DNA from 2 places in the Qipengyuania sp. SM2507 genome. Region 2 is predicted to be linked to the other one. Evidence: predicted binding sites of a transcription regulator. Region 2 holds the regulator's gene; the other holds the start of a gene.
What was found. Region 2 encodes LexA, which represses DNA repair genes until DNA is damaged. Its sites were predicted from a motif close to GTTCCNCNCTTGTTCT; they were not measured.

Region 1 (4,147 bases), 200 kb from region 2:
GAGCGCTGGATGCTGGGCCCGTCCTTCTGGCGCTGGAAGCCGAAGAAGGGTCCGCCGTCGAATTCGAGAGTGAGCGCGAAACGGGTCATGAGGGTCAGGCGAGTTTTGTCCCGGCCTCGACCGATCGGCCGCGGAGGAATTCGGCGCGATCCATCGCCGGCTTGCCGGCGCGCTGGAGCCGCAGCGGCCGGATCGCGCCGCTGCTGCAGGCGATAGCGAAGTCGGCATCGAGCACTTGTCCGGGCGTCGCTGCCTCGTCCGATGCGACCACCTCGGCCTTGAGCAGCTTGATCCGCTCGCCCTCCAGCTCGAACCAGGCGCCCGGGAAGGGCGCCAGTGCGCGGATTGTGCGCTCGATCGCTTCGGCGTCCTTGCTCCATTCGATCCGCGCCTCGGACTTGTCGATCTTGGGAGCGTGGGTCGCCTCGGCGTCGTTCTGCGGGATGGCGCGGTGGTTGGCCAGTTCGCGCAAGGTGCCGACCATCAGCTGCGCACCCAGTTCGGCGAGCTTGGCTGTCAGTTCCCCCGTCGTCTGGCGCTCGATCGGCTTGCGCAAGGTCGCCAGCATCGGTCCGGTATCGAGCCCGGCCTCCATCTGCATGATCGTCACCCCGGTGGTGACATCGCCCGCCATGATCGCGCGGTGGATGGGGGCGGCCCCGCGCCAGCGCGGCAGGATCGAGGCGTGGACGTTGAGGCAGCCATGCGCGGGCGCGTCGAGGATTGCCTTCGGCAGGATCAGCCCATAAGCGGCGACCACCGCGATATCGGCCTCGAGCGCGGCGAAGCGCGCCTGCTCCTCGGGCGATTTGAGCGAGGTCGGGCTGCGCACTTCCAGGCCCAGCACCTCTGCCTCCTTCTGCACAGCCGAGGGCTGGAGCTGCTTGCCGCGACCCGCGGGGCGCGCCGGCTGGGTGTAGACCGCCACTACCTCATGCGCCGCCTGGTGGAGCGCGCGCAGCGTCGGCACGGCGAATTCGGGCGTTCCCATGAAGATAATGCGCATGATGGTCTTTCCGGTGGGCCTGGTCCCTGATGAAAGACAGGGGAGGAGTTTCGGTTTTCAATTCTCTGGCTGCGCCCTATCTGTCGCCCCATGGCATCGCAAGAGATCGAAACCCTCGCTTCGGCGCTGGCGCGGCTCCCCGGCCTTGGGCCCCGCAGCGCGCGCCGCGTGGTGCTGTGGCTGGTCAAGCGCCGCGAGAGCGCGCTGCCCGCGCTGATCGAGGCGCTGGCGCAGGTCGGCGAGACGCTGGTCGAATGCGACATCTGCGGGAATGTCGACACCAGCAATCCCTGCGGCATCTGCGCCGATCCGCGCCGCGACGCCAAGGCGATCTGCGTGGTCGAGGATGTCGCCGATCTGTGGGCGCTGGACCGCGCCAAGCTGTTCACCGGGACCTATCACGTGCTCGGAGGGCGATTGTCCGCGCTGGACGGCGTTCGGCCGGAGGATCTCGATGTCGCGGGGTTACTAGCGCGGGTCGAGCGGGGCGGGGTGGACGAGGTCGTGCTGGCGATGAACGCCACGCTCGAAGGGCAGACCACCGCGCATTATCTCGCCGAACGGCTGGAGACCTTCAGCGTCCGGGTCACCCAGCTCGCGCATGGCCTGCCGGTGGGCGGCGAGCTCGATTATCTCGACGAGGGCACGCTGGCGCAGGCTTTGCGTGCGCGGCGTCCGGTGGGTTAAGCGGCTGACGGTGCTTGCTAACGCGCCCCTCGCATCCTAAATTACCACCCATGGCTATCCGTGAAATTCTTGAAGTGCCGGATCCCCGGCTCAAACTCGTGTCTGAACCCGTCACCGAATTCGACGAGGGGCTCAAAGAGCTCGTCGCCGACATGTTCGAGACTATGTACGCCGCGCCCGGCATCGGCCTGGCCGCGATCCAGGTCGGCGTTCCCAAGCGGCTGCTGGTGATCGACCTCCAGCCCGACGACGAGGATGCGGAGCCCGAGGTGTGCAACCACGGCGGGCACCAGCACACCCACCAGCCCACGCGCAAGGAGCCGCGGATTTTCGTCAATCCGGAGATACTCGATCCGGCGGACGAGCTGGCGAGCTATCAGGAAGGCTGTCTCTCGGTCCCCGAGATCTACGCCGATGTCGATCGCCCCGCGCATTGCCGCATCCGCTATCAGGACATCGGAGGGCAATGGCACGAGGAAGACCTCGACGGCTTGATGGCGACCTGCCTCCAGCACGAGATGGACCATCTCGAGGGCATTTTGTTCATCGACCACCTTAGCCGGCTCAAGCGCAACATGGCGCTCAAGAAGCTGCGCAAGCTGCGCGAGGCTGCCTAGCAGCCCCGCGCGAAGCTGTCGGGTTCAGGCCGCTTCGACCATTCCTTCCAGCGCCTTGACGCAATCTTCCATGCATTCGCGGCACATGCGTTCGCAGCGGCGGCAATGTGCATTGTCGTGCTTCGCGCATTCCTCGGCGCAGACCTTGCAAGCCAGGATGCAGGCTTCGAGCAGCGATTTGATCACCGCGGTATTGCCATGGGTGCGCCGTGCCGCGACCGTGCTGACCGCCTGACAGATATCCGAACAATCCGAGCATTTGCGGATGCAGGCGGACATGTCGCCATCCTCGGCGTTGCAGGCATCGACGCAGCTGTTGCAGATCGCCGCGCAATACATCGCATGCTTGACCGCCTCGCCCAGCTGCTCGTTGTAATCGCCACCCACCTGCGGGTGGTCCTTGATCATTTCCTTGATCGACATGCGGAATTCTCCTTCTGCTCAATGGAGCGGGTGGAACTGGGGATTGTTCCGAAGCGCGCTTGGCCTATGCCGCCGTTCCATCTATGTTCCGGACATGGAAATGCTCGCAACATTCGTCGCGCTCGGCGCGCTGGTCGTTGGTGCCGTTGTCGGCTGGTACTTCGGCTCGCGCCCGGTAGCCGAATGGAAGGCGCGTCATGGCGAACGCGATGCCGAAGCGCGGGAACTCGACGAGAAATTCCGCAAGGCGATCGTCGAACTGGAGAACGCCACCGTCCGGGCTGGCCGGGCGGACGAGCTGACGATCGAACTTCGCGAAACGCGCTCGGGGCATGAAACGGCGATGGACGAGGTGCGGCGCACCAATTCCGCGCTTGCCTCGGAACTGGCGACGCTGAAGGAAAAAACCGCCAATTTCGACGAGCAGAAGCGCCTTCTGGTCGAGGCGCGCGAGGAATTGCTCAAGGAATTCCAGAACACCGGATCGGCGGTGCTGTCCAAGGCGCAGGATACCTTTCTGGAACGGGCCACCGAACGCTTCGGCCATTCGGAGAAGACGTCCGAAGCCAAGATACGTGAACTGCTTCAACCGGTGGGTGACCGACTTAAGAAGTATGAGGAACAAGTCGCTGCTTTGGAAGAAAAGCGGACCAATGCGTTTTCATCTCTCGCCACGCAGATCGAGCAGATGCGTCTTGGGCAGGAAGAAGTCCGGCGCGAGGCCCAGCGGCTGGGCAATTCGCTAACCAATGCGCCCAAGGCGCGCGGCCGCTGGGGAGAGCGCGCGCTGCAGAACGTGCTCGAACAATGCGGGTTGTCCGAACACACCGATTTCACGCTCGAACATTCGGTGGAAACCGAGGATGGCCGGCTGCGGCCCGATGCGATCGTCCACGTTCCCGGCCAGAAGAAGCTGGTGATCGACGCCAAGGTCTCGCTCAACGCCTATCAGGCGGCGTTCGAAGCCGACAGCGACGAGGAGCGCATCCGCCACCTCGATCTGCACGCTAAATCGATGCGCAACCATGTCCAGACGCTGGGCACCAAAAGCTATCAGAGCCAGTTCGACGAAGCACCGGACTATGTCGTCATGTTCGTCCCCGGCGAGCATTTCGTGGCTGCAGCGCTCGAACACGATCCCGAATTGTGGGATTTCGCCTTCCGCAACAAGGTGCTGCTGGCGACGCCGACCAATCTCGTCGCCATCGCGCGCACCGTGGCGCAGGTCTGGCGGCAGGATACGATCGCGCGCGAGGCGGTGGAGATCGGCAAGGCGGGGGCCGAGCTCTACGATCGTCTCGCCGTCGCGGCCGAGCATATGAAGCGGGTCGGCGGCGGGCTCGAAACCGCGGTCAACAATTACAACAAGTTCGTCGGCAGCTTCGAGCGCAACGTGCTCTCGGCGGGCCGGCGA
Region 2 (4,147 bases):
GATGGTGCAGAGATCGCGCGTGAGGCGCTCGACAGCGGTGCTGCCGAGAGATTGCTCGACCGCTGGATCGCTTTGGCGGCGGCAGCGTGAACAAGCTGCAGGAAATCTGCGCGGTCAAGCGCGAGGAGGTTGCCAAAAGGCGACAGCAGCACTCGCGTGCCGATCTCGACCGCATGGCCCGCGAACAAACCGCGTCGCGCGGTTTTGCCAAGGCGCTCACGCAGGCGCAGCAGACTGGCTTCGGGCTGATCGCCGAGATCAAGCGCGCCAGCCCATCCAAGGGTCTGATCCGCGCGGATTTCGATCCCGCCGCACACGCCGCCGCCTATCAGGCGGGCGGTGCCGCCTGCCTCTCGGTGCTCACCGATGTGCCCTATTTTCAGGGTCACGATGATTTTCTGGTGGCGGCGCGCGCCGCTTGCGCCCTGCCCTGCCTGCGCAAGGACTTCATGGTCGATGTCTGGCAGGTCGCCGAAAGCCGCGCGCTCGGCGCTGATGCGGTGCTGATCATCGTCGCAGCGCTCGACGATGACGCCATGGCCGATATCGAAAGCGCCGCGCTCGATCATGGCATGGACGTGCTGATCGAGGTGCATGACGAGGCCGAGCTCGAGCGCGCTCTCAAGCTGAACTCGCCTCTGATCGGGATCAACAACCGCGACCTCCGCAGCTTCGAGATCGATCTTGCCACTACCGAACGGCTCGCGGAGCTGGTCCCCGAAGGCGATCTGCTGGTCTGCGAGAGCGGCATCTTCACGTATGACGACTGCCAGCGGATGGCGCGGCACGGGGTGCGCAGCTTTCTGGTCGGCGAGGCTCTTATGCGGCAGGACGATATCGAACTCGCCACCCGCCAGTTGCTGACGGGATCAACCGCGCAATGAACGAGCTCAGCCATCTCGACGCGCAGGGCGCAGCGCAGATGGTCGATGTCTCGGGCAAGAGCGACAGCGTGCGCGAGGCGGTGGCCGAAGGATTCGTGACGATGACACCCGAGGTGATCGCCGCGATCCGCGCGGGCGACATCAAGAAAGGTGACGTCCTGGGCACCGCGCGCATCGGGGGCATCATGGCGGCCAAGCGCACCAGTAATCTGATCCCGCTCTGCCACCCGCTGCCGATCGCCAGCGTCAGCATCGAATTCGACTATGTCGATACCGGCATCCGCGTCGAAACCCGGGTGCGCACCACCGGCAAGACCGGGGTCGAGATGGAAGCGTTGACCGCCGCGAGCGTCGCCCTGCTCACGATCTATGACATGGCCAAGGCGCTCGACAAGGGCATGGCCATCGGCCCGGTTCGGCTGCTCGCCAAGAGCGGCGGCAAGTCGGGTGACTGGGTGGCAGACACGCCGTGAGCGGCTCGGGCCTGCTCCCGCTCGCCGAGGCGCAGCAGCGGCTGCTCGCCCTCGCCCGGCCTGGGCCGATCGTCGATCTACCGCTTGAACGCTGCGTCGGCCATTATCTCGCGCAGCCATTGACCGCCCAGCGCAACCAGCCCGCCGCCGATCTGTCGGCGATGGACGGCTATGCGATACGCTGGGCGGACTTGCCCGGCCCCTGGCGTATCATCGGCGATAGCGCGGCGGGGCAGCCGTTCGACGGGTTGCTCGGTAAAGGTGAGGCCGCGCGCATATCGACTGGCGCGATTGTGCCGGCCGGTGCCGACACGATCCTCGTCCAGGAAGATGCCCAGCGCAGCGGCGACACGCTGCGGCTCATCGGCGACGGACCGCCGCAGCAAGGCACTCATATCCGCCCCGCCGGGCATGATTTCAGCGCAGGCACACCGCTTGCTTCTGCAGGCGCTAAAATAGACGCGCGGCTGATCGCGCTCGCCGCAATGGCAGGGCATTGCACGCTGCCGGTCCACCAGCGAGTGCGTATAGCGATCCTCGACACCGGCAACGAGCTCGTGCCGCCGGGCGCGCCGCTTCCCAGCCCTGCGCATATACCAGCAAGCAATGGCGTGATGCTCTCGGCTATGTTGGCCCATTCGCCGGTCAATGCCACGCGACCGCCCATCGTCCCCGACCGGCTCGGTGCGGTCGCCGAGGCGCTGGCGGGACAGGCGGACGCGGATGTCATCATCACGACGGGCGGCGCCTCGGTGGGAGATCACGATCTGATCCGGCCAGCGCTGACGCAGCTCGGCGGTCGCGTCGATTTCTGGCGGATCGCGATGCGACCGGGCAAGCCGGTGATGGTGGCGCGGCTCGGGCGATCCCTCGTCATCGGGCTGCCGGGCAATCCGGTTTCTGCGTACGTCACCGCCCACATGCTCGTGCTGCCGCTGCTGCGCACCCTCCTGGGCGCGACCGAGGCGCTTCCACGAACCGCTCGGCTGCCCGCTGGCGCACCCTTCCCCGCTGTCGGCAGCCGCCAGGAGTTCGTCCGCGTAAAGGTCGTCGAGGGGGCGGTCCGTCCCCTGGCCAATCAGGACAGCGGCGCTCTCCATGCGCTGTGGCAGGCCGACGCGCTCGCGATCCGCCCCGCCCAAGCCCCCGCTGCCACGCTCGGGGATCCGATCGACTGCATGATGCTTGCCTGAGCAGGCTTGACGACGCCATGTTTGTTTCGTAATTGTTCCGTGTTCGTTCGCCCGTTCCACCGGGCATCTGGCACAAGGACTATGCGATGCTGACCCGCAAACAACACGAGCTGATCCGCTTCATCCAGCTGCGGCTGGAAGAAAACGGCATCTCGCCCTCGTTCGAGGAAATGAAGGAAGCGCTCGATCTGAAGTCGAAATCTGGCGTCCATCGCTTGATAAGTGCCTTGGAAGAGCGTGGCTTCATCCGCCGCCTGCCCAATCGGGCCCGCGCGCTCGAGGTCATCCGGACGCCCGAGGACGCGGTTCCAGCCGGTCGCAGTCCGAAGCCGGCCAATGATACGGTCATCCCGGCGCTTGCCACCAAGACCGTAGCACGCGAACCGGCCAACGACGTGATCGAGCTACCGCTGCACGGGCGGATCGCCGCAGGCGCGCCGATCGAGGCGATCGAGGGACAGTCGAGCCTTCCCGTCCCCGCCGCACTGCTCGGCCCCGGCGATCACTATGCGCTCGAGGTCTCGGGCGATTCCATGATCGAGGCCGGGATATTCGATGGCGATTTCGCGCTCATCCGCCGCACCGACACCGCGCGGGATGGCGAAATCGTCGTGGCGCTGGTCGACAATGAGGAAGCAACGCTCAAATACCTGCGCCGTGCGGATGGGCGGATCACGCTCGACCCGGCCAATCCCGCCTACGAACCGCAGGTCTACCGCGCCGACCAGGTGCAGGTGCAGGGCAAGCTCGCTGGGCTGTTGCGCCGCTACCACTGAGCGCGCTTCGGAGCAGCCGCGTCAATCGCCTTGCCCGCGCCACCAGCCGTGTTCGCCTTGTCCTTGCGCGACGGTGCGGACTTCACCGTCTTCGAGATAGACAAGCGCCCCGCCCTCGCGCTCGAGAAACCGCCGATCTGCCTTGAGCCACAGTGGACGGCAACTGCGCGGCAGAAACCGGTCGGCGACGACGATATGCGCGCGGTCGCAAGCCGCGGCCAGCGCGCGCTCCTCCACCATCTCGCGACCGCGCGCCATCAGCACGTGCCAGTCGCGTTCTCCGCGCCGCAAAGTGATTGCGCAGAATTCGGGCGTGCAGCGCGCGCCCGGCCAGCGTTCGAGCGGAATGACCTCCCCGTCCGATCCGGCCATTTCGAGAAGATTGTCGCGCGCGTAGGAGCTGCGGCTTTCGCGCAAGACCAGCAACCGCTCGTCCTCGCCGACGATCCCGACATGGCGCCCGTCACGGGTGATCAAGAGGTCGGCCTTGGGCGTCGAGAGAAACATCGCCGCTCCCAGAGCCACCGGCACGAGGCCCCAGAGTCGCGCCCGGCCCTGCCAAAGCGCCAGCCAGGCCAGACCCGCCAGAATCGTAATGAGGGTACCGAGCAGCATTTGCGGCATCAGCTTCACGGAACCGGGTTGCTCGGCCACGCCATGCGCCAGTGCGAGGAGCAGGTCGAGCGACCGTCCGACCAGCCACCAGACCGGTGCCCCAAGACCGACAAGGTCGAGCGCCAATGCCAGCGCCAGCAGCGGCATGGTCACAAAGGTCACCAGCGGGATTCCCACCACATTGGCGAAAGCACCGTAAATGCCCG

Region 1: a site for LexA is predicted at 2,808-2,823, ahead of rmuC (DNA recombination protein RmuC). Genes of this name have one in related genera too.

What each region holds. Positions count from the first base shown of each region.
Region 1 is NZ_CM132307.1:1,701,170-1,705,316, reverse strand. It holds gene truA (tRNA pseudouridine(38-40) synthase TruA) at 1-89, opposite strand, end outside; gene fmt (methionyl-tRNA formyltransferase) at 95-1,006, opposite strand; gene recR (recombination mediator RecR) at 1,097-1,693, shown strand; gene ACWIKC_RS08295 (peptide deformylase) at 1,744-2,310, shown strand; gene ACWIKC_RS08290 (four-helix bundle copper-binding protein) at 2,335-2,733, opposite strand; gene rmuC (DNA recombination protein RmuC) at 2,834-4,147, shown strand, end outside.
Region 2 is NZ_CM132307.1:1,496,529-1,500,675, forward strand. It holds gene trpD (anthranilate phosphoribosyltransferase) at 1-90, shown strand, start outside; gene trpC (indole-3-glycerol phosphate synthase TrpC) at 87-884, shown strand; gene moaC (cyclic pyranopterin monophosphate synthase MoaC) at 881-1,357, shown strand; gene ACWIKC_RS07315 (molybdopterin molybdotransferase MoeA) at 1,354-2,550, shown strand; gene lexA (transcriptional repressor LexA) at 2,637-3,326, shown strand; gene ACWIKC_RS07325 (ComEC/Rec2 family competence protein) at 3,348-4,147, opposite strand, start outside.